2 regions of the Sphingobium sp. FG58 genome follow, and region 2 is predicted to be linked to the other one. Evidence: riboswitches for the same ligand, from Rfam matches in the RefSeq annotation. Region 2 holds a riboswitch; the other holds the start of a gene.
The links. Region 2 has a riboswitch for thiamine pyrophosphate ahead of thiC (phosphomethylpyrimidine synthase ThiC). Riboswitches for the same ligand answer to the same signal wherever they lie in the genome.
Positions count from the first base shown of each region.

Region 1: another riboswitch for thiamine pyrophosphate. It lies ahead of ACODR8_RS07385 (TonB-dependent receptor); the one in region 2 lies ahead of thiC (phosphomethylpyrimidine synthase ThiC).

Region 1 covers NZ_JBMDJF010000004.1:169,156-183,966, reverse strand. The annotation lists gene ACODR8_RS07435 (glutathione S-transferase family protein) at 1-201, shown strand, start outside; gene ACODR8_RS07430 (aldehyde dehydrogenase family protein) at 213-1,649, shown strand; gene ACODR8_RS07425 (CmcJ/NvfI family oxidoreductase) at 1,649-2,560, shown strand; gene ACODR8_RS07420 (NAD(P)-dependent alcohol dehydrogenase) at 2,564-3,649, opposite strand; gene ACODR8_RS07415 (TonB-dependent receptor) at 3,652-6,237, opposite strand; gene ACODR8_RS07410 (AraC family transcriptional regulator) at 6,327-7,265, opposite strand; gene ACODR8_RS07405 (hypothetical protein) at 7,414-7,824, opposite strand; gene ACODR8_RS07400 (aldehyde dehydrogenase) at 7,827-9,296, opposite strand; gene ACODR8_RS07395 (MFS transporter) at 9,490-10,710, shown strand; gene ACODR8_RS07390 (carbohydrate porin) at 10,707-11,885, opposite strand; TPP riboswitch at 12,076-12,203, shown strand; gene ACODR8_RS07385 (TonB-dependent receptor) at 12,194-14,338, shown strand; gene tenA (thiaminase II) at 14,353-14,811, shown strand, end outside.
Region 2 covers NZ_JBMDJF010000006.1:189,388-204,198, reverse strand. The annotation lists gene ACODR8_RS10140 (glutamate-5-semialdehyde dehydrogenase) at 1-1,163, shown strand, start outside; gene kdsA (3-deoxy-8-phosphooctulonate synthase) at 1,245-2,072, opposite strand; gene ACODR8_RS10130 (hypothetical protein) at 2,078-2,371, opposite strand; gene ACODR8_RS10125 (hypothetical protein) at 2,393-3,526, shown strand; gene ACODR8_RS10120 (cytochrome P450) at 3,523-4,899, shown strand; gene ACODR8_RS10115 (transglutaminase family protein) at 4,913-5,803, opposite strand; gene ACODR8_RS10110 (circularly permuted type 2 ATP-grasp protein) at 5,800-8,178, opposite strand; gene ACODR8_RS10105 (transglutaminase family protein) at 8,276-11,635, opposite strand; TPP riboswitch at 11,774-11,883, shown strand; gene thiC (phosphomethylpyrimidine synthase ThiC) at 11,927-13,891, shown strand; partial or broken gene ACODR8_RS10095 (ClpX C4-type zinc finger protein) at 13,988-14,141, shown strand.

The DNA of each region.
Region 1 (14,811 bases), on a different contig from region 2:
GCCCAGCGCCATCATGGTCATGCCGAGCTGATGACGCTCTATTATGATTATGCCCAGGGCGGCGGCAATGGTCGCCTGCCGCAGGGACGCAGCGTCTCCAGCTTCACCCTCGACCCACCCTGGACCAGCCGCCCCATGCCGCCGCGCGACAAATGGGGCACGCCCGCCACCGACGCCGAACTCGGCCTGATTTCCGCATAAGGATTTACCCCATGCCCAATATACTCCAGCATTATATCGATGGCCAGTGGGTCGACAGTCAGGGTGGCCGCGTCATCCCTGTCATCAACCCGGCGACCGACGCCAGCGCGGCCGACCTGATCCTTGGCACGGCGGCCGATGTCGACGCGGCGGTGATCGCCGCCCGGCGCGCGTTCGAGAGTTTCTCCCTCACCAGCCGGGAGGAGCGGATCGCGCTGCTCGAACGCATCATGGCTGAATATCAAAAGCGCATCCCGGATATCGCCCGCGCCATCGCCACCGAAATGGGCTGCCCCATCTCGATCGCCCAGACCGCGCAGGCGGGGTCTGGCCTCGGTCATCTGGGACAGGCGCTCGCGGCGCTCAAGGATTATGCGTTCAGCGAGAAGATCGGCAATAACCGGGTGGTGCGCGAGGCGATCGGCGTGGTGGCGCTGATTACGCCATGGAACTGGCCGATGAACCAGATCCTCGCGAAGGTCGGTCCGGCGCTGGCGGCGGGCTGCACCATGATCCTCAAACCCTCCGAAGAAGCGCCAAGCTGCGCCGCGATCTTTGCCGAGATCATGGACGCGGCGGGCGTGCCGCCGGGCGTGTTCAACCTGGTGCAGGGCGATGGCGAAGGCGTCGGCACCGCGCTCGCCAAACATCCCGATATTGATATGGTGAGCTTCACCGGATCGACCCGCGCGGGCATCATGGTTGCCAAAAATGCCGCCGATACGGTCAAGCGCGTCGCGCAGGAACTGGGCGGCAAGTCGCCCAACATCATCCTGGAAGGCACGCCGCTCGACGTCGCGCTACCCGGCGGGGTGGGCGGCGTACTGCTCAACAGCGGCCAGAGCTGCGTCGCGCCGACGCGGATGCTGGTGCATCGCTCGCAGCATGACGAAGCCGCGCAAAAGGTCGGCGCGCTGTTCGCTGCCAAGACGGTCGGCGATCCGCAGGCTGAGGGCGACCATATCGGCCCGGTCGTCAGCCAGCGCCAATGGGACCGCATCCAGTCATTGATACAGACCGGGATTGATGAGGGCGCAACGCTGGTGACCGGCGGTCTGGGCCGTCCCGAAGGCATGGAGCAAGGCAGCTATGTCCGCCCGACCGTGTTCGCCAATGTGACGCCGGACATGACGATCGCGCGGGAGGAGATTTTCGGCCCCGTGCTGGTGCTGATGCCCTATGATGATGATGAGGCTGCAATCCGCATCGCCAACGACACGCCCTATGGTCTGGGCGCCTATGTCGCGGGCGATCCGGCCCATGCGCGCAAATTCGTCAGCCGCCTGCGCGCGGGCGCGGTGTTCGTCAATGCCGGTGGCCTTGCCTTCGACATGCCCTTTGGCGGCTACAAACAGTCGGGCAATGGCCGCGAATTCGGCCGCTTCGGGCTGGAGGAGTTTCTGGAGGTGAAGTCCGTCATCGGCGCGCTGCCGGAAGACGTGGACTGATGGCGACGCTGCTGGACGCAGACGCGATTGAGGACAGCGCACGGCAGGCGCCCGCGCTGATCCGCTATCTCGACGAGGGCGATTTCGTCACCCGCCGCTATGTGTCGCAGGGGGTGGAGATCAACACCGGCCGCTATCGCGATTATCCGATGGTCGTGCGCGACGGGATGCCGATCCGCGATCATTTCGCTTTCGACACCCATGGCTTCATGCTTGGCAAGCATCGCACCGCGATCAGCGATTTTTGGGACAAGGCGGAGGTCGACCGCCTCTATCTGCGCGAGTGCGAGACGGCGATCCAAAGCCTCACCGGCGCAAGCTGTGTGTCGGCGGGCGGCTGGATGATCCGCACGTCGGCTGACCTCACTGCGAGGGCGCAGGAGAAGGTCGCCAATTATCGCCATGAAGGCGGTATCCAGCCACCGGCTGGCGAGGCGCATGTCGACTATAACGAGATTACGGGGCGACGCGCGGCCGAGCGCGCCTATGCTGCCGTCTTTCCCGATGGACCGGGCTATAAACGCTATGTCTGCGTCAGTTTCTGGCGCTGCTTTTCGCCCGGCCCGCAGGACTGGCCGCTGGCGGTATGCGACGGGCGTACCGTGTCGGACGAGGAAGCGACGTCCAACACATTGTTCGTGGTCGATGCCTTTCCCGTCGGCGATGCGCTGACCGCGCCGGTCGATGGCGAGGATCAGATGATTGCCGCATCGATCTTCCGCCATCGTGACCGTCACCGCTGGTGGTATTTCTCCAACATGGCGGCGGACGATGTGCTGCTGTTCAAATTTCAGGACAGCGACCATGACGTCACCTGGCGCTGCCCGCACACCGCCTTCCACGACAGCAGCCTGCCCGGCACAAGGACGCGGGCCAGCATTGAGGTGCGGGCGGTCGCCTTCTTTGAGTGACCCTCAATTCGAAGGCATTACCACCACCGGCTTGACCACCGCGCCGCTTTCCGATGCCGCAAAGGCGGCTTCCAGATCGGCGAAATCATAGCGCTGGATCAGCTTTTCCAGCGGCAGGCGGCCTTCGCGATAGTAAGTGATCAGGCGCGGGATGAAGCTCTGCGGGTCAATGCCGCCTTCCACCACGCCGACGATTCTTCGCCCCATGCTCATGATCGACGACGGGTCGATGGTAAAGCCGCCGGGCGGATAGGCTCCCACCAGCGCCAATGTGCCGCGCTGCGCCAGCCGGTCCGCCGCAAGACTGAGCAGGGCAGGCACGCCGGTGGTATCAACGATATGGTCGAACAATCCATCGCGCGTGGCCAGATCATCCCCCGTCTCTGTCGCGCCCAACTCCCGCGCCAGGGCCAGTCGACTGGCATGGCGGTCGATCACCGCGATTCGCCCTGCCCCTGCAATCACCGCCGCCATCAGCGCCGACAGGCCGACAGCGCCCGCGCCCAATATCGCAATCGACTGGCCCGGCTGCACCTTCAATGTTTCCAGCACCGTCCCAGCGCCGGTCTGCACGCCGCAGCCGAGCGGTGCCAATATGTCGAGCGGTAGGTCGCGGTCGATCCGCACCACATTGTCGCTATGCGCCAGCGCGTGAGTGGCAAAGGCCGACTGGCCGAAGATGTTGCTGCCGATCCGCTCGCCCCCGCGCCAGATGCCGCCCTGTCCAGCCTGCGTCACGCCCAGAAAATTGCGCGGCACGAATTCCACGCAATAGCCGGGCTGATGATCGTGACAGGCTCCGCACGCGCCGCAACTGTGGAAGCTGAGCAGCACATGGTCGCCGGGTGCGACGCCGGTGACGCCCGGTCCCACCGCATCCACCACGCCAGCCCCTTCATGCCCCAATATGACCGGGAAAGGGATGGGCAACGCGCCATCGCGCATCACCATGTCGGTGTGGCAGATGCCACAGGCATGGAGCCGCACCCTGATCTGGTCAGGACCGGGCGCGTCCATCGCCAGCGTTTCGAAACGGAAGGGGCTGCCAGCCCCCTCCACCACTGCCGCGTCGATCGCGATGCTGTCCATGATCAGAAGTCGAAGCCGAAGCGGACATACCATTCGCGCGGCCGGTTATAGGTGCCGAAGATCGCACCCGCCGCAATGTTCGACCCGCCCGACGTCAGGAAGCGCTTGTCGGTCAGGTTGGTGCCGCCCGCCGTCAGCGACCAGTGGCCGTCCGGCGCACGATAGCTGATCGAGGCGTTGACGATGTCGGTCGATACCCGCTTGAGCAGCAAGGTCCGCTGCGTATCGTTCCACGCGCTGGACGTGTAGGTCCAGTCGGCCAGCAGCACGACCGACCCGCCATTGCCCAGCTTGGCTTCGTAACGCGGACTGAGATTGACCTTCCATTTGGGCGTCTTGGGCAGGGTTTCGCCCACCAGCGTTCCCGCCTGGAACGGATTGGCACCGCCCACGGCGGCAGCGCCCGGTGATACCGACGTATATTGCGCGTCGATATAACCAACCGCTCCGTTGATGGTCAGGCCATCGACCGGCGCGGCCACCATTTCCAGCTCGAAGCCCCGGATGCGCGCATCGCCCGCATTGGCGATGGTGGGCGATGTGCCGACCTGGATATTGAGCTGGATGTCACGATATTTGGTCGAGAAAACCGCTGCGTTGAGTTGCAGATGGCGATCGAGCAAAGTGGACTTGATCCCTGCTTCCCAGGTCGTCGCCTTTTCCTCGTTAAAGTCCGGCGCGACATTGCCCTGCGGGTTGGTCAGGCGCGTGGTCCAGCCGCCGGTCTTGTAGCCCTTCGACCAGCTGCCATAGAGCATGACATCTTCGGAAGGATGGATTTGCACGCCGATCTTGGGCGAGAAGTCGTTGAACTTCTTGCGATTGACGCCCGGCGTATAGACCCGCACGGGATTGGTCGGATCAGGATAGCTCAGCCCCACCTGGCACGGGATCGGGGCTAGCGGGAAGGCGCCGTCGGGGAAGATATTACCATTGGCGTCTGCGCAGCCGAACAGCTTGTAGTTGAAGCCGTTCAGTTCCTGCTGGCCACCCTCGAACCGCTTGCGTTCATTGGTGTAGCGGCCGCCGATGGTGATGCCGATCAGGTCGATCGGCCGATAGTCGATCTGGCCGAAAAAGGCGTAATTTTTGGTGCCAAGCTGGTTCGGTCCATCGACCTGCACCATACCTTCGCCAAAGGTCACATAGTCATGCAGGTCGCCCGCTTCCTTGAAATAATAGGCACCCAGCACATAGCGCAGCTTTTCATCAAACGCATTGCCGAGCAGCTGAAATTCCTGGCTGAACTGCCACTGGTTCATGGTGAAGCTGAGTTGCAGGAAGTTGAGCGGCGATCCGTCGGCGTCCAGCCCTGCATTCCAGTGCAACTCACGATAGGCGGTGATCGATTTCAATGCGACATTGTCGGCCAGGTCGAAATCGACGATGCCACTCAGACCCCAGCTTTCCAGATTGGAATAGCTGTTGCTGCTGGCATAGCTGCGGTCCTTGTTGGCGATCAGATAGCGGCCATCCCAGGGCAGCCGATCATTGGCCGGATTGCCATCGACATTCGCGCTGGCGACGCTGGCCAGCTGGAATTGCGGGTTGAACTGGGTGCCAGCCACGCCGCACAAGGCCTGGGCATTGCGGGCTGCAATTTGCGCACCGGTGCTGCCGATGCAGAAATTATACAGTCCCGCGAACAGGAAACCGGTGGTGCCGGTCGGATCGAACGCTGTGCCGGGCAGGTTGGTCGTGCCAGCAAAATTGCCGGGAACGAATTCCGCCGTGCCGATCAACTTGTTCGCCGACGTACCCTTGTCCTTGCTATAGTCGCCGGAGAAGGTTGCCCGCACTGCGCCACCATTGTCCCAGCGCAGCTTGCCGCGCAGGTTCCAATTGTCATTTTCGCCTTCCTTGCCCGCGCTGTCATAGCCAGCGGCCGAGAAAGCGGTGAAAGGCGGCGCATTGTTGGCGCGCTGGTCGGGATAGGGCAGGCGCTTCAAAAACCCGTCGCGCGACTTGATGCCGAAGGTGAAGGCGGAGCTAAGCCCGTCGGTGATCGGCACGGTCACGGAACCCCGCGCCTGGAACAGCTTGTAACTGCCCAGCGTCACATCGCCCTTGGCCGTAAATTCCTTGCCCGGATCGGCAGTGACGATGGAGATCGCGCCGCCGATCGTGTTGCGGCCGAACAACGTCCCCTGCGGCCCTTTCAGAATTTCGACCCGTGCGACGTCCAAAAGATCCTGGTTCGCGCCGACCGTCCGGGCCAGATAGACGCCGTCCAGATAGATGCCGACGCCCGGATCGATGTTGAAGGCAAAGTCATCCGATCCGATGCCGCGAATATAGGCAGCCAGGACGGCGGTGGAGCCGGAAAAGGGGGTGCCAGCGTCCAGATTGACGTTGGGGGCGATGGCGGAGAGTTGCGACACACTGCCGACCGCGCGTTCCTGCAAGGATTCAGAGGTGAAGGCCGAAATCGCGATCGGCACGTCCTGCACATTTTCCGCGCGCTTCTGTGCGGTCACGACGATCTCGGCGATGCCGCCGCTCTGTTCGGCCTCCTGCGCCATTGCCGGTGCCGCGACCAGCGCGCTCGACGCCATCAGCATCGCAATCATGGACTTGCCCATCTTCATCCTCCCAAAAATGCCTCGCCTGTGTCGGCGACTTGGGATGATGATAGGCGCAGCGACGGGGCAGGTCTTGGATTAGGGCGAACCGGCTATCAGGACGCAAGCGAACGCCCATTGCCACTCCGCCACTGGCTGGGCGCCACGCCGAAGTGCCGACGAAAGCAGCGGGTGAAGAAAGCGGAATCGTTGAACCCCACCTCGAACGCGACGTCGGTGATCGTGCGCCCGTCCTCGCGCGCCAGCAAAGCCGCCGCCCGCTCCAGCCGCCGCGCGGTGATGAAGGCGGTGGGGGTCAGCCCGACATGGCGGACGAAGCTTTTTTGCACCGCACGGGGAGAGAGGTCGAGCGCCTGGCCGATCAATGCCGTACCAAGGTCGGGATTGCCCAGATGCTCCAGCACATAGTCGACCGGGGAGCGCGGCAGCTGGATAGCGGGCCGCTCCAGCGTGCTGCGACGGCAGAGCATCCGCGCGGCGTCCGCCAGCAGCACCCCGGCATCGTCATCCAGATCGGCAAACTGGTCCCGCTGCGACCACAGGCCATGGAGCACATGGGCCAAAAACAGGACGTTGGGATTGGTCGATGGCATCAGACAGCCATGCCAATCGCGCCCGGCAATATCATCGCCCATCATCGCAATCGGCACCTGAAGGATCAGGCAGTCGTTATATTGCGAAATGTCGATGGCATAGGGGTGGCGGTCATCGGCGATCACGATATCGCCGATCCGCGCGGTGCTGCTGCGGTCGCCATGCAGCATGGTCATCGACCCGCGATGGAGCAAATGGAGCAGCAGATGCCGTTCATCGCCATCGGTCGCGACCCGGCTGACCTGCGCCCTTTCGCTGCGCGCGCGTGCCAGCCCGACGCCGCCCAGCGACCAGCGCGCCAGATCGGCCTTGATGCCTTCGGGCGCATGGGCGGTCATGCCGGGGAAGGCTTCGGCGACAACCTCACGCCAGAAACGCTGGCGACGCGGCGGCGGCACCAGCCGGGTGGAAAAGCGCTCGACCGCGCTCAGCGGACCCACTCCGCACGATCAACACCATCATGAGCCATAACCGGCATCCCTCTCTCTGCCCGTCGCGACGCTATTGCTGGTCGTCAACGAGTCATCCCACAGGAAGAGAAAGTATCCCAGGCATACTAAATTGGCAATATGGCCGATATATCACAGCCTACCAGCGCAGCAGTGCGATCAATTCCCTGCGCCATGGCCAAAGGAGTATGGCGTTGAGCAGGAGGGTGACGATACCGAACGCATATTCGACGACGCCCGGATCCAGCACGAAATTCCAGTAACCGATCACGACATTGAGCGGCACACTGGCCAGCGCGGCGGGCAATACCGCGCGGTTCGCCAACACCAGCAGCGCCACGACCACCTCCATGACCTTGATCCACGCGAACAAGCCGCTGTGGATCAGCGCCAGGGTGAATTCCTGCGCCAGCGGCGTGTTACCCAGCGGCTGAAGGTCGAAGGGGGTGAAATATTCCACCCCTGAAAATAGGAACCAGCCACCATAGATGATCCGCGCGGCGGTAAAGACAGCGCCCTGCCCCCGCCCCTGTGCGTCCAGCGCGATCATGGTCAGAAGCCGGCGGGCGTCGCGTCGAGCAGGATCGTCTTGCTTTCCAGATAGGGGTGCAGTCCTTCCACGCCGCCCTCACGGCCGATCCCCGATTGCTTGAAACCGCCAAAGGGCAGGCCGAATTCCAGCTTCATGCCATTCTGCCCGAACCCGCCCGCGCGGATACGGCGACCGATGCGATAGGCAGCGTCTGCATCATTGGTCAGCACCGATCCGTTGAGGCCAAAGGCGCTGTCATTGGCGATGCGGATCGCATCCTCCTCATCATCGGCGGGGATCAGGCACAGCACAGGTCCGAAAATCTCCTCCTGTGCGATGCGGCTCTTATTATCGACATTGGCGAACAGGGTTGGTTCGATGAAATAGCCCTTGTTCATATGGGCCGGACGATTGCCGCCGGTGACCAGATCGGCACTTGCCCGCCCCAGCCCGACATACTCCTCCACCCGTTCCAGCTGGCGCTGCATCGCCACCGGACCGAGTTGGGTATCAGGTGCGTCGCTATGGCCGATGCGGATGCCCTGCATCACCTTGGCGATCGCGTCGGCCAGTTCGTCATGGCGGTGACGCGGCACGATGGCGCGGCTCAGCATGGCGCACACCTGTCCACTCATGATGGTGATGGTATTGCCCAGGATTGCGGCAGCGACTTCGATGGGGAAATCGTCACGGACGATGGCCGCCGACTTGCCGCCCAGTTCCAGCGTACAGCGCGCGACCCGCCCGGCGCACACTTCGCCGATCCGCTTGCCCGCCAGTGTCGATCCGGTGAAAGTCACCTTGTCGATGCCGGGGTTGCGGACCAGATGGTCGGACGCATCGCGCCCCGCCGCGACCAGATTGACGACCCCCGCTGGGACGCCTGCCGCCTCCGCCGCTTCGGCCATGATATAGGCCTCCAGCGGGGTTTCGGGCGATGGCTTCATGATGACGGTGCAGCCTGCCACCATCGCATAGGCGACCTTGGCCGACATGATGCCATAGGGCGCGTTCCATGGTGCGATCGCCGCGACGACGCCAGCGGGTTCCTGCGCCACGATGGCGGTATGGACCTGACTCGACGGGCGCTTTTCGACGAAGGGGAAGCTGTCGGCATAGCCCGCGATCGCCATCAGCGTTGCGGTCGCTCCGCCCGTCATGATCGGCGCGAAGCTGGCGAGACCACCGACCTGCGCGGTCCAGGCGGCGGCCAGTTCAGGCGCGCGCTTGCCCAGTTCCTCCCCCATCCGCCGCAAAATTGCGCCGCGCTCGGCTGGCGCCATGGTCGACCATGGCCCGTCATCAAACGCCTTGCGCGCGGCAGCGACGGCGCGGTCCATATCCGCTTCCGTGCCATCGACAACGCGCGCGATGACCTCCTCGCTATTGGGGGAGACGATTTCGATCATCCGGTCGCCCGTCGATTCGACCCATGCGCCGCCAATGAACAGCTTGTCGGGATGGGCGATATGGATGTTGTCGGGAACCATGGTCTATCCTCTTCCTGGTCGGCGCTGCACGCCTACTCAGCTTGATACTATAACGAACGTTATAATTGTCGCAAGCTGTTGCATCGGCTTTTTTAGCGCTTGACAGTCCGGGTCCGGCTAACCCTATTGTATCATTCGTTACGATAAAATGAGAGGAATGCCGATCCATGATCCGCCCGCTGGAGCAGGCCGCGTGACCAGCGACGCCACGGGTTTTACCCCGCGCCTGATCGTGTCGCTGGTCCTGTGCGGTCTGGTGCTGTTCATCGACGGCTATGATCTGGCTGCGCTGCCTCTGGCGCTGCCCCATATCGCGACGGCGCTCGACATTCCGCCCGCCCGTTTTGGTTTTGCCCTGTCGGCGGTATTGCTGGGGCTGGGCATTGGCGCGGTCCTGCTGGCACCGCTAGGCGACCGCTTCGGCCGCCGCCGGACGATCATCCTCTCTGTCATCTGTATCGGCCTGCTGACCATGGCAACCGCCAGCGGAACGAGCATAAGCGGCTTCATCGTCTGGCGCTTGCTGACCGGTCTGGCGCTGGGGGCATGTCTGCCCAATGTCACCGCACTGGCCGCCATCTGGGCGCCACCGGGACGACGCGCCAGCACCTTGACGATCGTATCGCTCGGCATCTCCTTTGGCGCGATCGCCGCGGGTTTGATTGCGCCGCCGCTGGTTGCGCTGGGCGGGTGGCGCGCCCTGTTCCTGCTGCCGGGTGCCGCGACATTGGTGCTGGCCGCAGCCCTTTTCCTGCTATTTCCGGCCGAACAGAAAATGGCGCCATCGGCTGATGACCGGGCCGTTCGCCCGCTTGCCCGTATATTGCGCAAACCATTACGGTTCCCGACCGTCATTTTTGCATTGCTCTATGGTATCAATGCCTTCGGCCTCTATCTTATCACCAGTTGGGTGCCGACGCTGTTGCCGCAGGCGGGCTTTACACTGGATCAGGCAGCGCGCTCGATCACCATCATCCAGTCGGGTGGCTTGGTCGTTGCTCTCGCGCTCGCCTGGCTGATCGATCGCAATCATGCCGTGCTGGCGCTGGCGGGTGCCTATGTCACGATCATCGTCGCCTTTACCCTGCTGGCGATCCTGCCCGCTGACCCTTTGTCGTGGAACATGCTGCTGCTCGTCGCGGGCGGCGGCATTGTCGGGGTACATCTGTGCATCATGGCCGTCGTCACCGGTGTCTTTCCGCCCGATTGCCTGGCTACTGCTATCGGCTTCGGCGTCGCCGTGGCCCGGATCGGCGCGATCGGCGGTCCACTGGCCGGTGGCTGGCTGATCGGCCAAGGCGCAGGGCCGGACCAATTTTTCCTGTTCGCCATCCTGCCCATGGCGCTATGCCTGCTCATCACATTGGCCCTGCCCGCCGCGCGCCGCGCGGGCCAGCCTGACGCGACCGCTTAATCGATCAGCCGGAATCCGACGGCAAAGCGCAGCCCGACCACCCAGGCGTCGCGGATGGACGGGTCGGCGGCGGGATTGCGGACATATTGCATATTGGGCTGCACCGTCAGCCAGGGTGAAAGAGGCGCGCGATAGGTGACTTCGGCGACGGATTCGGAACGGCCTGCGCCACTGGCGCGGCGATAGTCGGCGGATGTCGTGGCGGTAATGACCGCCAGACCCAATTCATCCTCCGGTCGCCCGGCCAGTGCGCCTTTCCATTTCACGCCCATACTGGCGAACCGGTCGAACATATTGAACCGGCCGCTCGACGTGCCGAGCCGGAAGAAGCCGTCAATCTGTTCCTCACCATCACTCATCAGCGGCATTTCGCCGCGCAGATAGACACCGGCATTGCCCTGTCCCCGACTTCCGTCCCACGCATCGAAGGTCGCGGTATAGCGCCAGTGACCCAGCAACAGCCGCGCACCAGCGACAGGCGCTTCCAACTCACCGATCAGCAGCGCGCCGTCGCCCTTACCGAGCTTGATCGCGGTGCGGGCGGGATGATCGGGATCGCCCGGCACCCCGTCCAGCACGGCGGCGCGCACGGCCCAGCCCTTGGCAGGCCGCCATTCGACCCGCGCCGCCAAAGATGTCGAAGGGAAGATGGACGGGCCATTGCGACCGGTAAGCGAAATGTCGCTGCCAATACCATGGGCGCTGCCGACGAACACACCAGCGGCGTCGAGCGAATCAAATTCCGAATTGAGGTCATACAGGCCCGCGCGCAGCGACAGGCCGGGCGCGACCATCTGGTCGATCCACGCTTCATAAAGTTTGAACGCCCGCGTCCCCGTCTCGATATTGCTGACGGCATGGGCGTCGCCCACCGCGTTGGAGATCGACGCGCCATTATTATAGATGCCATAGACATGCGCTTCAGCCCCGCGCCAGCCCAGCATCGCCTCCAGATCGGCCTCCAGCACAATGTCCAGATTGTCGAGATAGCGTGCGCGCCGCTTCACCCCGCCCGCTACATTGCCCATCACTTCGCCGGTATAGGTGACCTCCAGCAGCAGCGGTCCCTGTTCCTCGTCAATCTCCCCCGCCGCATGGATATGCGAATGGGGGCGCGACGGCATCGCATCGCCCGCCGCGGCGGCCAGCAGCAAAAAGGGGGCGATCATCACCATGACGGGACCAGGGGGTAAGCATGAATCATAGCCACAGGCACAATAAGGGCTTGGCCACGCCGTCGATAACGGATCATCCTCGATCGACGCCATAGCTGACTGAAAACCACCCCCGCTTCGGCAGGAATATGCGCAAGGCTCGCAGCGATCATTTGACGCGCGGCGCAGGACGCCATAGGCGCACGCTCAGTTTCAACCCACGGGGTGTCCTGGCGCTGTCAGGGCTGAGAGGCGGATCGGGCGCAGGGGGCGTCCAGTCGGCAAACCCGCGAACCTGATCCGGCTCACACCGGCGGAGGAATAGGGATATGCGTTTTTACGCCATTACGTCACCTGCCATCTCGATCGCGCTGCTCCTGGGAGGGGGTATTGCCCATGCCGATGACAGCATCGTCGTAACCGCGCGCGGCCGCGAGGAAGCGGAAATCCGGGTGCCGGACACGATCGCCGTCTATGGTCCAGCCGCCATCGCTGCGCGCCGCCTGACCACGATCGACGATTTCATCGCCGCGACGCCGGGCATTTTCATGATTCATGATCAGGACCCCGGCACCAACCTTATTTCGGTGCGCGGCATATCCACCAACCGCAGCCAGTCGCCGTCTATCGCCTATATCGTCGATGGCCTCGCGCTGCCCGATTCGGAACTGTTCACGCTGCGCCCCTATGATCTGGCGCGGGTCGAGATTTTGAAGGGGCCGCAGGGCGCACTGTTTGGCCGCTCGGCATCGGGCGGGGCGATCGCCATGACGACCAATGATCCCGGCCCGGACTGGGGCGGCGAGGCAGCGGTCGGTATCGGCAATGGCCTGACCTGGACCGCCGATGGCGTGGTCAACGCGCCCGTGTCGGATCAGGTGCAACTGCGCCTGTCCGGCTCCTATCGCAACAGCGACGGCTTCATCCGCAATAGCTTCCTCGACAAGAAGGTCGATGGCAGCATCAGCCGCAATCTGCGCCTGAAGGCGAAGGTCGCGCTCAATGAAACCGCCACCTTCCGCTTCCGTCTGGGCTGGGCCAATGAGGAAGGCGGCGCGGCCTATATCTCGTCGGGCAATGTCACCGGTCTCTATGGCGGGCGACTGTCGGGCGCGGCGCTGACCAACCCGTTCGGCGATTTTGAAGGCCGGGCATCGCGCACATGGTGGGGCGCGCAGGCCAGTTATGAACAGGAAGCGGGCGATGCGCTGCTGTTCACATGGACTGGTGGCTATGATGATTATCACAAGGATTTTGTTGAGGAACTGGATTTTCGCAACGACAAGCCGCTAACCTTCTTTGGCGTCCCCGCCTTTCCAGATGGTATCCAACCCATCGCTCAACCCGTTGATATCAAGGCATGGACCAGCGAAACCAGGCTGGCCTCGCGTGGCGACGGGCCGCTGCGCTGGCATGTCGGCCTGTTCTATCAGCGGCTGGAGCGCGACCGCACCGATGATTTCGGGCCGCTGCTGTTCGGTGGCGAAGCGTTCCGCGCCGAAACCCGATCCAGCCAGATCGGCATTTTCGGCCAGGCCAGCTATGACATTACGGCGCAGGTCGAAGCGACGCTGGCACTGCGCTACGACCGCGACCGGCGCGAGGAAGATACGGTCGGCACCGTTAGCGGCACGACCGTTGCCCAGCGCGCCCGGACATTCGAGAAGTGGCAACCCAAATTGTCTATCGCCTGGCGTCCGACCGATCATCTGACCGCCTATGTCACCGGCGCGATCGGATTCAAGGCGGGCGGCTTCAACCCCCTGCCCGGCCCAGCCGACGTATGGCAAGCGGTGTTCCCGGCCGAAACCACCCGGTCGATCGAGGTGGGGGTCAAGGCCGAGAGCGCCGATGGCCGCATCCGCCTGTCGCTGGCCGGGTTCGTCACCGACTATGACAATTTCCAGAACACCGTATTCCTGGGCAATTCGGTCGTGCTGTCGGTGCCGCAGGTCGATGTCCACGGGATCGAGGCATCGGCGCAGGCGGCGCTGGGTGCAGGATTCAGTCTCGACGGTGGGCTGGCCTGGACCCACAGCCGCACCGGCACCTATTTCACCCCCAACCCCACGCCAGAACCCGGCGAACCCGCCATCCTCGACATGAGCGGCCAGCGGACCCCCAATGCGCCCGACTGGACCGTCAATGGCGGCCTGGGCTGGCAGGGCGCGGCTGGTCCGGCAACGGTCAATGTACGGCTCAGTGTCGCCTATGTGTCCCGCGTCGATTTCGAGATCGACAATATCCTCCATTCGCCCGGCTACACCTCGGTCGACGGGCGGGTCGGCGTCAGCCATGGGGCTTGGACTTTCGACCTGTGGGCCAAAAATTTGCTCGACAAGCGCTGGGCGATCTCGGCCTTTGGCCAGCAGCAATTGCCGCTGCTGCTGGGCCTCGGTCCCAATGGTCCATTCGACAGTTTCACCATCAACACCGGCCGCCAGTTCGGCGCCAGCGCCACCGTGCGCTTCTGACGAAGGACATAGCGATGGGCTTTTGCGATCAGATCTGGGCGGAGGTCGCCCCGCTGCGGCAGGCGATCCTGGCCCATCCATTCCTGACCGCACTGGCCGACGGCACGCTGCCGCGCGACAGTTTCCAGCATTATATCGTACAGGACAGCCTCTACCTCGCCGAATATGCCCGCGTGCTGGCGATCGCCGCGGCCCGTGCGCCCAGCCCTGCCGGCCGGCTGGAATTTTCCGATGGGGCCAAGGTCGCGGTGCAGGTGGAGGAAGGGCTGCATCAGGCCTTCTTCGCACAGTTCGGCGTGACCGCAGCGATGGCGCAGGCCGCCGAACCGACCCCGGCCTGCCTTGGCTATACCAGCTATCTGGCGAGCCTCGCCGCGACCCGCAGCTATGAAGAGCTGATCGCAGGCATCCTGCCCTGCTTCTGGGTCTATTGGGAAGTCGGCTGCGCCATCAAGCCGCGCGCCACCAGCCCC
Region 2 (14,811 bases):
TCGATGCGCTGCGCCGCGCGGCGCAGGCGTTGCGGGATCAGGCACCGGCGATCATCGCCGCCAATGCGCGCGATATGGACAATGCCGCCGCCAACGGCCTGTCGCCTGCGATGCTCGACCGGCTGAAGCTGGACGCGGGCCGGGTTGCCGCGACCGCCGACGGGGTGGAGCAGGTCGCCAGCCTGCCCAATCCGCTGGGTAGCGTCATCGACCAGAGCGTCCGCCCCAACGGGCTGCAACTCAGCCGCGTGCGCGTGCCGCTGGGCGTGATCGGCATCATCTATGAAAGCCGCCCCAATGTGACGGCGGATGCCGCGGCGCTCTGCCTGCGCGCGGGCAATGCCGTCATCCTGCGCGGCGGCAGCGAGGCGAAGGAGAGCAACCGCGCGATCCTGACCGCGATGGTAGAGGGGATCGTGGCCGCGGGCCTGCCCGCCGATGTCGTGCAACTCATCCCCACTACCGACCGCGCGGTCGTGGGCGCCTTGCTGCGCGCCACCGAATTTATCGACCTGATCGTGCCGCGCGGGGGCAAGAGCCTGGTCGCGCGGGTGCAGGAGGAAGCGCGGGTGCCGGTGCTGGCGCATCTGGACGGCATCAACCACAGCTATGTCGATGGCGCGGCCGATCCGGCGATGGCGCGGCAATTGGTGGTCAATGCCAAGATGCGGCGGACGGGCGTGTGCGGTTCGACCGAAACGGTGCTGATCGACCGCGCCTTTGGCGACGCGCCCGCGCTGGTAAAGGCCTTGCTCGACGCCAGATGCGAAGTACGCGGCGATGAAGCGGTGCAGGCGATGGATACGCGCGTCATCGCGGCGAGTGAGCAGGACTGGGACACCGAATATCTCGAAGCGATCGTGTCGATCCGGCTGGTCGATGGCGTCGAGGACGCGATCGCCCATATCGCCGCCCATGCCAGCCACCATACCGACGCGATCATCACCGAAGATGCCGAGGTTGCAGAGCGTTTCCTGAATGCGGTGGATAGCGCCATCGTGATGTGGAACGCCTCCACCCAGTTTGCCGATGGCGGCGAATTCGGGCTGGGCGCGGAGATTGGCATTTCGACCGGCCGCCTCCACGCGCGCGGGCCGGTCGCGCTGGAGGGGCTGACGACCTATAAATGGATTGTGCGCGGGACGGGGCAGGTTCGGCCGTAAGCTCCGGGTGTTCCCGCGCAGGCGGGAACCCAGTCCCACCGTCAGAACTGGGTTCCCGCCTGCGCGGGAACACGCGGTTATCTACCCCTTCACCACTGCATCGATCGCCTTCAGCTTCGTCAGCATCGGCGCGACCCAGTCGAGCGGGAGCATCACCGGGCCGTCGGACGGCGCATTATCCGGGTCCTGATGCGCCTCGGCGAAGATCGCCGCGACGCCCGCCGCCACCGCGCTGCGGGCGAGCAGGGGGGCATATTCGCGCTGGCCGCCGGACGCGGAACCCAGGCCGCCGGGCTGCTGGACCGAATGGGTGGCGTCGAACACCACCGGATAGCCGGTCTGCGCCATCACTGGCAGCGCGCGCATGTCGCTGACCAAAGTGTTGTAGCCAAAACTCGCGCCGCGTTCGGTCAGCAATATGCGCTCATTGCCGGTCGAGGCGACTTTTTGCGCGACCGCCGCCATGTCCCATGGGGCCATGAACTGGCCCTTCTTGACGTTGATGACCGCGCCGGTGCGTCCGGCGGCGAGCAGCAGGTCGGTCTGGCGACACAGGAAAGCAGGGATCTGGAGGATATCGACCGCCTGCGCGGCGGCCTCCACCTGACCCGCATCATGCACGTCGGTCAGCACCGGGCAGCCCAATGTCGCTTTCACCTCCGCCAGGATCGCCAGCCCCGCGTCGATGCCGACGCCGCGCTGACCCGACACCGATGTCCGGTTTGCCTTGTCGAACGAAGATTTGAAGATGAACGGCACCCCCGCCTGCCGCGCGATCTGCGCCAGCGCGTCGGCCATGAACAGCGCATGGTCGCGGCTTTCGATCTGGCAGGGGCCGGAAATGAGGACGAAGGGCAGGTCGTTACCGATGGTGATCGGGCCGACACGCACATGTTTTGGATCAGTCATGTCGGTCACTTGGGCGCTTTGGCAAAGCGCCGCAAGAGCTGGCCACGCCACAGCCCCTTGCCCGGATGATAGTTCCAGCAGAACCAGCCAAAGCAAAGGCAGGCGATCAGCGATGGCAGCGCCATCGGATCGCCATGGCTTTTCATATGGCGATAGAAGGCCATGTCCGCGCGCCAGCGGTCCCGTTCGCTGCCGCCCCCGTTGATGCCATAGACATTGTCATGCTTCCTACAGCCGATGTTTCGGTTGTATTTACGGTGGTCTATGAAATAGCAGTAGTCGCGTTCGGGCGTGTTCATGACCCGATTAGGGCCGGGGCAGTGCAAAAATTCAAGCGTAAAGTCTTTTATCTCGGCGGTTTCGATCCGCGCGGCGTGCGTTTTTACCATCAGCTCTATCGCGACCAGGCCGGACGCTATGACCGGCTGACCGGCGAGGACGTCATTGTGAGCGGCCGCCGTGCCGGTCCTGCGGGGTCGGTCGTCTCCACCGTGTGGAGCGTGGACAATGCGCAGGCCGGGGTCGAGACGGATTATGAATTTCTCCGCTGGGAGGATCTGGTCGGCAAGGTGTGGATTCGCAATCCGCTGAAACTCGCCTGGCGATCGATCGCCACCTATATCGGCCATGGCCGCTTCATGCAGTTCAAGCGCATGAAGAAGCTGCGTCCCGGCCCGGTGCTGACCATCTGCTACCCGCCCTTTCTGGCGGTGATGATCCCGCTGCTGTTCGCGCTGCTCCCTGCCTTGCTGCTGTGGACCGTGTTGCCTTTCTGGGCGGCGGCGCTGGCCGGGATCGGCATCAGCGCGGTGGCGTCGGGCAAATGGCTGAACAAGCTGGTCGTGCCGTGGTTGCTGCGTTTCACTTACTATCACCACACGCTCGCCGCCGGCGGACCGGGGGAGGCGCTCGACGCGCGGCTCGATGCGTTCGCCCGGCGGATTTCTGAGGAACTCGACGAGCCGTGGGACGAAATCCTGTTCCTGACCCATAGCGCTGGCACGATCCTGGGCATGTCCGTGATGCGGCGCCTGTTCGACCTGCGCGGCACGCGACTGCCGGATCATTTCGCGATGGTCGGCATGGGGCAGGTGGTGCCGGTGGTGGCGCTGCGCACTGACGCGCGCTGGTATCATGCCGATTTGCGCGCGCTGGCCGACAAGCATTTCCGCTATGTTGACCTGAGTTTTCCGCCCGATGGCGCGGCCTATTTCAACGTCAATCCGCTGCTGTTGGAAAGCGACAATCATGCCGCGCGCGTTGATATGCTCTCGCCGCGCTTCCACCTCTTCTACGACCCTGAAAATTATCATGGCGGCTGGTCGAACAAATATGAGGCGCATTTCGACTATCTGCGGGTGGGCGATCGCCTGTCGCCGGTCGACTTCCTGAGCCTCACTGCGGGCCGCCGCACCCTGGACGACGCCATTGCCGCTTTCAGGACGATCCCATGACCGATCCGCTCTTCACCCCGCCCTTCCCGCAGCCCACGCGCAACAAGCGCACGATGCTGCGGCGCTTCTTCATCGGCTGGCACAGCTGGATTCATGTATTGTTCGAGAAAAGCTACACGATGAAAATGGGGGAGGTGCGCGGGCGCGGGCAGCTCATGTATATCGCCAATGAACTGCCGCTGGTGGACCGTATCCTGAAAGGGGGGACGGAATTTCCCAAACATTCCGAACTGGTCAAGGGGCTGTCGCCGCTGATCGGCAATAGCGTCTTTTCCGCCAATGGCGAGGATTGGGAAAGCCAGCGGGCGATGATCAATCCCGCCTTTGCCCATACCGCGATGAACAAGACGATGCCATTGATGGTTGAGGCCGTCGCGGCCTTTTTGGCGCGGATCGACGGGATGGATCGAACCAAGCCGATCAACATCGACGCGATGATGACCCATGTGGCTGCCGACATCATCTTTCGCACGCTATTTTCGCAGACGCTGGATACCGAGCGCTCCTTCATCATCCATCAGGCGTTCGGGCGGTTCCAGCGTTACTCCCATTCGGCCTCGATGCTGGGCCTCTATGGTCTGCCGAACCGCTGGTTCGAACGCTGGTCGGAACGGCCCGCCAACGCCATTCGCGGCGTGTTCGCGCCGATTGTGGAGGAGCGGTTCAACGCCTTCCATGCTGGGGAACCCGCACCGCACAAGGATATTCTCCAGTCGCTGATCGAGGCGCAGCATCCCCAGACGGGCGCGCATTTCACCCTGAAAGAGGTGATGGATCAGGTCGCGACCATCTTCCTCGCGGGGCATGAAACCTCCGCCAGCACGATGACCTGGGCGCTCTACCTTCTGTCGGAATGCCCCCATATTCAGGAGCGCGCGCGGGCCGAAGTGATGGCGGTGGCGGGCGACGCGCAACTGACCCCGGCGATGCTCAAGGACATGGGCGTGGTGCGCAACGTGTTCAAGGAAACGTTGCGCCTCTATCCTCCGCTCGCCTTCTTCCCGCGCGAAGTCCCCTGCCCGATGCGGATGCGCGACAAGGATTTGGTGCCCGGCGCGATGCTGGTGGTCGCCCCCTGGCTGACCCAGCGCAACAAGGATAATTGGGCCTGCCCGCACAGTTTCGATCCCGACCGGTTCGACGATCCGGCCAATGCGGAGATGGTCAAGCAGGCCTGGCTGCCCTTCAGCCGCGGCCCGCGCGTCTGCGTGGGGGCGGGCTTTGCCCAGCAGGAGGTGATGACCGTCATCGCCGACGTGCTGCGCCATTATCGCCTGTCGGTGCGGCCGGGCTACAAGCCCGAACCGATCAGCCGCCTGACCGTGCGCCCGCGCAAGGGGATGTGGTTGATGTTCGAGAAGCTGGCGAACTGACCCGAAGTAGGCTTCACGCCATCTCCTCCTCCGGCACGACATCCACCATCGCCTGGATGCTCTGGCCCCCGCCGCCGACGAACAGGCCGTCCATTGGCGCGACATCGGCATAGTCGCGGCCCATGGCGACGAAGAGATGGCCGTTGCCGGTGATGCAGCCATTGGTGGGATCAAAGCCGATCCAGCCGCGCGTTGGCCCGCACCATAGCATGACCCAGGCGTGCATCGCGTCCGCGCCGATCAGCCGGGGGCGGCCGGGCGGCGGATCGGTGCGCAGATAGCCGCTGACATAGGCGGCAGGCAGCCCGGCCAGCCGCAGCGCGACGACCATGACATGGGCGAAATCCTGGCACACGCCATGACGCGCGGCAAAAGCGTCGGCGACTGGCGTGCTGGCGTCGGTCGCGCCCGGATCATAGGCGAACTCGGCGCGGATGCGCAGCGCCAGCGCCAGCGCGGCGGCGACGACCGGGCGTTTCGGGGCCAGCCCGTCGCCGACCCACTCGCCGATTTCGGCCAGCAAGGGCGCGCGGGTGGAGGCATAGAGATAGAGGGCGGGGGCCGACGCGCTCATGTCGCGATCGACCAGCGCCGCCTTGGCCACTGCGCCGATGGTGGGATCATCGGGCTGGGGTTCGGGCGGGGCGCTGTCCTGCACGCCGATACGGAATCGGCTCTCGATCGTCAGCTGCCGGATCGGGCTTTCGATCACCAGCCGCGCGACATGAACCGGCCAGGCACCGGGGCGCGACGCGATGATCGACGGGACCGGATCGACCGTCAGCGCATAGTCGGATGTCCATTGCCCGGCCCAGGGCGCGGGGCGCAGGCGCAGGTTGAAGCGGGCAAGCCGCATCGGCGCGGCATAGCGCAATATGGTCTGGTGGCGGACATGGTAGATCATGACAAAAGGTCCGCTCCATCGGCCTTTTCCGCCTTGCGCACTTGCAGGAAATAGCGCTGGCCGATCGCGTCGGACAGGCCGAGCAGGCGGTTTTCGACGTCGTTGACGTCGGCGATGGTCAGCATATCCCCGGTCAGCGGGCTGAGCCGCGCGACCAGCGCATCGGCCAGGCGCTTTGGCTCTTCCGGCATCCCGTCGCCGCGCAGCGTCGGCAGCGCCGCGATATGATCGGCCAGAAGCTGCGCCTGATAGACGATGGCACGCGGATTATGCGGCTCCAGCGCGACCAGATCGCGCACCGGGGGCAGCGCCGGGCCGGTCAGGTAACGGGTGCGATAGCTGATCTGGCTGTCATTGAGGTCCAGCAATACGGTCAAGTCGTCCGCGCTCGCGCCATCGCCACCGAACAGGCCGAGCAGGCGGCAGCCATTGATCGCCCGCTCCATCCGCCGCCCCATATCGTGAAAGCGCCACCCTTCGGTCCTGCCCATATTTTCCGCGGCCAGCCCCGACAGCGCCGAAATCCGCTCGATCATGCGGGACGAGGCATCGAGCAGGGTTTCGGTCACTGCGCCATCGAATGTGGGCAGCGGCAGGCGCACCAGCCGCCAGAAATCGCTCGCCAGCCGGTCGCGCAGCCCTTCGCCGATATTGCCGACGCTGGCCATCAGCGCGCGGACGCTGCCCGACTGGCGCGCATCGCCCAGCGCGGTGGCGCAGAGCGGGCCGACCGGGCCACCGCCGTCGCGGGCGATCGCGCCCCACAGCACCAATTGCCCCACCAGCCGGTTCATCGTTGGCGACGCGACCGAGGGGCCAAGGTCCGCCTCGATCGACCCGCCGACAATGGCGCGGATCAGCCGCAGGGTCATTTCCGTCCGCTCGATATAGCGGCCCAGCCAATAGAGATTGTCCGCCGCCTTGGCCGGCAGCATCCCGCCGATCCGCCGGATCGGGGGCGCGCCGCCGCCCAATAATGTGTCGGGCGGCACTGGCTGACTATCGACCACGCACATGTCGGCGGACATGTCGCCCTTGCCCATCAGCGCGGCGCGAATATCGCCATGGCCCGCCAGCCGCGCAAAGGCGCCGGGCATGACCCGCCACTGGCCCTGCGCGTCGCGCGCCACGAACACGCGCAGGGTGAAGGGTAGGGGCGTCAGCCGTCCGTCGACCACTGCCGGGGTAGTGGAGAGTTTGACCACCTCCTGCCCGACATAATCCATCGGTCGCCGCGCCATGGCCTCGGCCAGCGTGGCGCGTTGCTGTGCATCCAGTGCCGATCCGGGGGTGAAGCGCGCGTCGGGCAGGCCCGCGACGTCCTGATCGAAGGCGGACCCTACGACCAGCCGGTCCAGCCGATCGCGTACATAGGCGCGCTCCTCGCCCTGGCCGCACCACCAGGTCGCGATATTGGGCAGGATCAGGTCCGCGCCCAGCAGTGCCTTGCTCAACTGCGGCAGGAAGGCGGCAAAGGCGCGCGATTCGATCACCCCCGCGCCCGGCCAGTTGGACAGGACCAGCCCGCCGCGCGCGCAGGCGTCGAACAGGTCGGGCACGCCGATGCGCGACTTGCTGTCGAACGCCAGCGGATCCATGAAGCGGCTGTCCATCCAGCGCCACAGCCCGTCGATGCGCTTCAAACCCTGAATCGTGCGGACGAATAATTGCCCGTCGGTGACGATCAGATCCTCGCCCTCGACCAGCAACAGGCCCAGATAACGGGCCAGATGCGCCTGTTCGGCATAGCTCTGGTTGAAACGGCCCGGCGTCAGCAGGCCGATGCGCGGGTCGGATCGCTCGCAATCGGCCGCCAGCCCCCGGCGCAGATCGTCGAAAAAGGGCGCAAGCCGCCGCGTGTTCATCGCGCCCAGCAGATCGCCGGTCGCGCGCGACAGAGCGAGCCGGTTTTCCAGCGCATAGCCCACCCCCACCGGGGTCCGCACCCGATCGGCCAGCACGCGCCATTCGCCCGCCGGGCCGCGTCCGATATCGGCGGCGTAGAAATGGAGGTGATGGCCGCGCGGTGGCGGCGTGCTGGTCATCACCCGCCAATAATGCGGGCTACCGGCAATGACGCTGGCGGGCAGCTTGCCATCGCGGACCAGCGATCCGGCGCCGTAAATGTCGCCGATTACCTGTTCCAGCAATTCGGCGCGCTGGGCCAGACCCTGTTCGATATGCGCCCATTCGCCCGCATCGATCAGCATCGGGATCGGCCCCAGCGGCCAGGATCGTTCCTGCTCGTCCCCGGTCAGGCGGAACGCCATGCCCAGGTCGATCGCCTGCCGCGCGACATTGTCCGCCAGCATCGCCGGATTGCCCTGCGCCTGTGCCGACAGCCGGTCCAGCATCGCGCGCCAGCGATCCTGCATGGCGGGCGCTGCACCGGCAAACAGATCGCCCGCTGGAGCCGCGGCCAGATAGGCGTTGGCCCAGTCCAATCTTGTGTCAGCGTCCACCAAAGCGCCCTTACGCGCCCGGATGCCTGAAGCGCAGGTCCAGCGTCATCGGGAACTCGCCGGCCGGTTCGGCGGCGGGCATGTCGACCGGGCCGGGGGTGTGGCCATGGTCCTGAAAACGCGCCTTGCGCCGCGCTTCGGCTTCATATCCGTTGATCGGCAGCGTGTCATAATTGCGTCCGCCTGGATGCGCGACATGATAGACGCAGCCGCCCAGCGACCGCCCGCTCCAGCTGTCCAGCACGTCGAAGGTCAGCGGCGCATTGGCGGGCAGGTTGGGGTGCATACAATTGGCGGGCGCCCATGCTTTGTAGCGCACACCGCCCACGCCCTCGCCCGGCACGGAGGTTGCCGTCATCGGCACCTGTCGCCCGTTGCACGCAACGATATGCCGCCCGGCGACCAGACCCGTGGCGCGGACCTGCAACCGCTCGGTCGAACTGTCGACGTAGCGCACCGTGCCGCCGATCGCCCCGGTTTCGCCCAGCACATTCCAGGGTTCGAGCGCATGGCTGATTTCAAGGGCAACGCCACCGGCATCGACCGTCCCGTGGATGGGGAAGCGGAACTGGCGCTGCGCCTCGAACCAGTTGGGGTCGAAATCATAGCCCGCGCCGCGCAGGTCGGAGAGTATCTCCAGAAAATCGGCCCAGACGAAATGAGGCAGCATGAAGCGATCATGCAGGGTCGTCCCCCAGCGCACCAGATTGCCCTGCTGCGGCTGCCGCCAGAACCACGCCGCCAGCGCCCGGATCAACAATTGCTGCGCCAGGCTCATCCGGGCTTCGGGCGGCATTTCAAAGCCGCGAAACTCCAGCAGGCCCAGTCGCCCGGTGGGGCCATCGGGCGAGAACATCTTGTCGATGCAGATTTCGGTGCGGTGGGTGTTGCCGGTCACATCGACCAGCAGGTTGCGGAACAGCCGATCGACCAGCCATGGGGGCGGCGACGCGCCTTCGCCCGCGAACGGGTTGGGCACCTGCGCCAGTGCGATCTCCAGCTCATACAGACCGTCATGCCGCGCCTCGTCGATGCGCGGCGCCTGGCTCGTCGGGCCGATGCACAGGCCTGAAAACAGGTAGGAGAGCGAGGGATGCCGCTGCCAGTAGAGGACGAAGCTTTTGAGCAGATCGGGCCGCCGGATGAAGGGCGAATCGGTCAGCGTCGGCCCGCCCAGCACGATATGATTGCCCCCGCCGGTGCCGACTGAGCGGCCATCGACCATGAACTTGTCGGCGGTCAGGTCGCACTCGCGGGCATAGGCGTACAGCTGTTCGGTGATCGCCACCGTCTCGTCCCAGCTGGAGGCGGGATGGACATTGACCTCGATCACGCCGGGGTCGGGCGTGGCCTTCAGCACCGCGATGCGCGGGTCGGGCGGGGGCGAATAGCCCTCGATCCGCACCGGAATCCGCAGCGCCTCGGCCGCCGCCTCAACCTCCGCGATCAGCTCCAGATAATCTTCCAGCGCCTGCACCGGGGGCAGGAATACCGACAGATAATGGCCGCGCGGCTCGACCGTCACAGCGGTGCGGACGGCTCCTTCGATGATGACCTGTTCGACCCGGTCCTGCGCGGCCATGCCGCCTTCGGGGCCAGCCACACGCTGCGACTGTTGCGCGCGCACTTCTTCGACATTGGCCTGTTGCACCACCTGCGCCCGGAAATCGGGCAAAGGCTCGCGCGGTTCGCTGGTGTCGCGCGGGTGGATATAGGGGTAATCGGACGGCGGCACATAGGGCAGGGAGCCGAGCGGCAGGCGGTAACCCAGCGCCGAATCACCTGGCACCGCGAACAGCTTGCCGCGCCGCAATTGCCAGATTTCGCTCTGCCATCGCGGCTTGCTTACCTGCGACTGCCAGCGCTGCACCGGCAGCACATAGCCGACCGGCTGATCGAGGCCACGCTCGAACGTCTTGACCATCCGCGCGCGCGCTTCGGGGTCGCTGATCTTGGGATCGTCGGTGGTGGCGTTGATCGGCAGTTCCGATTCCTTGATCGACCAGACCGCCGGATCCTCGAACACCGCATGGGTATATTCGTCGGAAAAGCCCATATTGGCCGCCATATGGCCAAGGAACGCGCGGGCGTCGTCCGGCGTCACGGTGCGCGCGCCTGTCGGAGCATCGTCGGGCGCGATCAGGCTTTCGTCGTGCCAGATCGGTGTGCCGTCCGTTCGCCAATAGACCGCGTAAGCCCAGCGCGGCAGGCTTTCGCCCGGATACCATTTGCCCTGCCCATGATGCAGCAAGCCGCCCGGTGCAAAACTGGCCCGCAGCTTGCGGATCAGCCGGTCGGCATAGGCCGCCTTGGTCGGGCCGACCGCATCGCCATTCCATTCGCCCGCATCGCCGCCATCCACCGCCACGAAGGTCGGCTCGCCACCGATCGTCAGCCGCATGTCCTGCGCGGCCAAATCGGCGTCCACCTTCGCCCCCAGCGCCATCACCGCGTCCCAGCGCTTGTCGGTGAAGGGCTTGGTGATCCGCACCGCTTCGGCAATGCGGCTGACGGTCATCGCGAAATCGAAATCGACCTCGGCGGGTTCGGCCATGCCGCTGATCGGCGCGGCGGATTTGTAGTGCGGCGTTGCGCAGAGCGGGATATGCCCTTCGCCTGCAAACATGCCGCTGGTCGCGTCCAGCGCGACCCAGCCTGCGCCCGGCACATAGGCCTCCGCCCAGGCGTGCAGGTCAACGACGTCTTGGCTGACTCCTTTCGGCCCCTCGATCGGCTCGACGTCCGCGACCAGCTGGATCGAGTATCCCGACACGAACCGCGCGGCAAAGCCCAGCCGCCGCAGCAATTGTACCAGCAGCCAGGCCGAATCGCGGCACGATCCGGTGCCGATTTCCAGCGTCTCCTCCGGCGTCTGGACGCCCGCCTCCATGCGGATGACATAGCCCACCTGTTGTTGCAGGCGGCGGTTGACCTCGACCAGAAAATCGACCGTGCGGCTCTGGTAACCGGCATATTGATCCACCATCGTCTCGAACAGCGCGCCCTGCGGCTCGACATCGAAATAGGCGGCCAGATCGGTTTTCAGCTGCTCGTCATAGGCGAAGGGATAATTTTCCGCGTACGGCTCCACGAAGAAGTCGAACGGGTTGATGATGTCCAGATCAGCAAGCAGGTCGACCTCGATACTGAAATGATCGACTGGCTCTGGAAACACGACCCGCGCCAGCCAGTTGCCGTGCGGGTCCTGCTGCCAGTTCAGGAAATGCCCCGCCGGCTCGATCTTCAGCGCATAATTGGGCACCTTGGTCCGGCTGTGCGGCGCGGGGCGCAGGCGGATGACCTGTGGGCCAAGCCGGATTGGTCGGCTGTAGCGATAGGCGGTGCGGTGGTGGAGCGCGGCTTTGAGCATGGCGCGGATCAAACGCTACCCCCTGTTGCAATGCAATATGCAAATGATTTGGCGGGCAAAGAATCTGCGCGGACACGGCCCGCCCCGGCGATGCCGCGACAAGCCACTGGACCCCGCGCGCCAAAGTCCTTACCGTCCCCGCCATCCCCGGGGGACCGTCCGCAGACGGTTGAGAGGCGGCTTTGTGGCCGCGACCCGCTGAACCTGATCCGGCTAACACCGGCGTAGGGAGGGCAAGCGCGCACTCACACCGCCCGCATTCTCTCTCTTTCGCTGCAAGGAGAGTGACTTATGGCAGACGTCCCCGCCCGCACCGAAATGCCCGAAGCCGAAGGCTTCATCCGCCGGCAGGCGGCAATGAACGTTACCACTGGCGCTATCCGCGGATCGAAGAAAATCCATGTCGGCCCGCTCAAGGTTGCGATGCGCGAAATCACGCTGGAGCCGGGCAGCGGCGAAGCGCCGGTGCGAGTCTATGACACGTCCGGTCCCTATACCGATCCCAACGCGCAGATCGACATCATGGCGGGCCTGCCGCAGCTGCGCCGTGACTGGATCATCGCGCGCGGCGATGTGGAGGAATATGATCCGCGCGAGGTAAAGCCCGAAGATAACGGCCTCAAAGGCCCGGACCGCTCCGGCGGCGTCGCCCAATTCCCCGGCCTCCACCGCCGCCCCTTGCGCGCCAAGCCCGGCGCGAATGTCAGCCAGATGCACTATGCCCGTCGCGGCATCATCACGTCGGAAATGGAATATGTCGCCGAGCGCGAAAATCTCGGCCGCGCGCGCCTCGCTGAATATATCCGCGACGGGCAGGATTGGGGCGCGGAAATCCCCGATTATGTGACGCCGGAATTCGTCCGTGACGAAGTGGCACGCGGCCGGGCGATCATCCCCAGCAACATCAACCATCCCGAATCCGAACCGATGGCGATCGGCCGCAATTTCCTGGTCAAGATCAACGCCAATATCGGCAACTCAGCCGTCGCCAGCGATGTCGCGTCCGAAGTCGACAAGCTGGTCTGGTCGATCCGCTGGGGCGCGGACACGGTGATGGACCTGTCCACCGGTCGCAACATTCACGACACGCGCGAATGGATCATCCGCAACTCCCCCGTCCCCATCGGCACCGTCCCCATCTATCAGGCGCTCGAAAAAGTCGGCGGCGTGGCCGAGGAGCTGACCTGGGATATTTTCCGCGACACGCTGATCGAGCAGGCCGAACAGGGCGTCGATTATTTCACCATCCATGCGGGCGTGCGCCTCGCCTATATCCCGATGACCGCCAGGCGCGTCACCGGCATCGTCTCGCGCGGCGGCTCGATCATGGCGAAATGGTGCCTCAGCCATCACAAGGAAAGCTTCCTCTACGAGCATTTCGACGAGATCACCGAAATCTGCAAAGCCTATGACATCGCTTACTCGCTGGGCGACGGCCTGCGCCCCGGATCGATCGCCGATGCCAATGACGAAGCGCAGTTCAGCGAACTCTACACGCTGGGCGAACTCACCAAGCGTGCCTGGGCGCAGGATGTGCAGGTGATGATCGAGGGGCCGGGCCACGTCCCCATGCACAAGATCAAGCAGAATATGGACAAGCAGCTCGAAGCCTGCGGCGAAGCCCCCTTCTACACGCTGGGGCCGCTCACCACCGACATCGCGCCGGGATACGACCATATCACCAGCGGCATCGGCGCGGCCATGATCGGCTGGTATGGCACGGCGATGCTTTGCTATGTCACGCCTAAGGAGCATCTGGGCTTGCCCGACCGCGACGACGTGAAGGTCGGCGTGGTCACCTACAAACTGGCCGCCCACGCCGCCGACCTTGCCAAGGGCCACCCGGCGGCCAAGGTCCGCGACGACGCACTAAGCCGCGCCCGCTTCGAATTCCGCTGGCGCGACCAGTTCAACCTGAGCCTCGATCCGGACACAGCCGAGCAATATCACGACCAGACGCTCCCCGCCGAAGGCGCGAAGTCGGCGCATTTCTGCTCCATGTGCGGCCCCAAATTCTGCTCGATGAAGATCACGCAAGAGGTCCGCGATTTTGCGGCGAAGCAGAATCAGGACGCCGACGCCTTCATCGCGGCCAATCCTCCCCGGCACGGGGAGGGGAACCAGCCGCAGGCTGGTGGAGGGCGCGCGCCCCTGGACGCAGCCCTTGCCGAAGAGGGCATGGCCGAAATGAGCCGGGTGTTCAGGGAAACCGGCAGTGAGCTGTATATGGGCGCTGGGGATAGGGAGCGGGATTGATTGTGTAAGGGCAGGCGCCGCTATAGCGAGGATTGCAAACGAGTATCGCTTTGAGATACGTCCAACCATATAGGGCACGCAATATTTTGGGGTATCATGCAGCAAAACAACCGTCGCCGGGGCAAGCCGGAAGCTAAGGAAACTTTATTTTGTTCCTTTTGCGGGAAAAGTCAGCATGAAATTTTCAAGCTAATTGCTGGACCGACGGTATTTATATGTGACGAATGCACAGAGCTATGTGACGATATACTATGGTCTGATACCGAAAATAGAATGGCTATTAGAATAAAGACTCCTTCATGTAGCTCTTACGATGATGTTCTAAATGGTGTTGTTGGGAAAATACTTTCAGAGGCTTTTCCTCAATACGATGTACAGTATGAATTTAGAACTCCAGACAAACATAGGAGTGGGACATCTGGAGTCGCAATTTCTGTATTCTCAATTTCTGCCAATGACGAAGATAAAGAGGTCTTGCAGAGACAAGTGTCTGAGTTGGCAACCAAGCTTTCTGTCATGAATCAAAAGTTTGTTAATGAAAGTGAGAGGGCCAAAAGGATTAACGATGAGTTGGTTGATTTAAAGCAAGAATATCTCGATGTTCTTAGAAAATCTTTGGAAAAAATAAGGGATTCAGAAAGTGATCTTAGAGCAGTAATGTTTCTGGATGTATCTGGATTTTCGAAATTTACGTTTGATAATAAGCAATCTGTAGTTGATATGCTTCGAGGTATCACGCCGCCTTTGCTTGCTGATCGCGGTGCTCATGAAATTAATATGTGGGGCGACGCTATCGTTGCAACTTTTACGGATCCCAACCAAGCTATTGCTAGCGCGATAAAGTTTCTGCGTCATTTGAGTGTTGAGCAACTTGAAGCGAGAATAGGAATGGCATGGGGTGCTATTCGGATGAACTATAA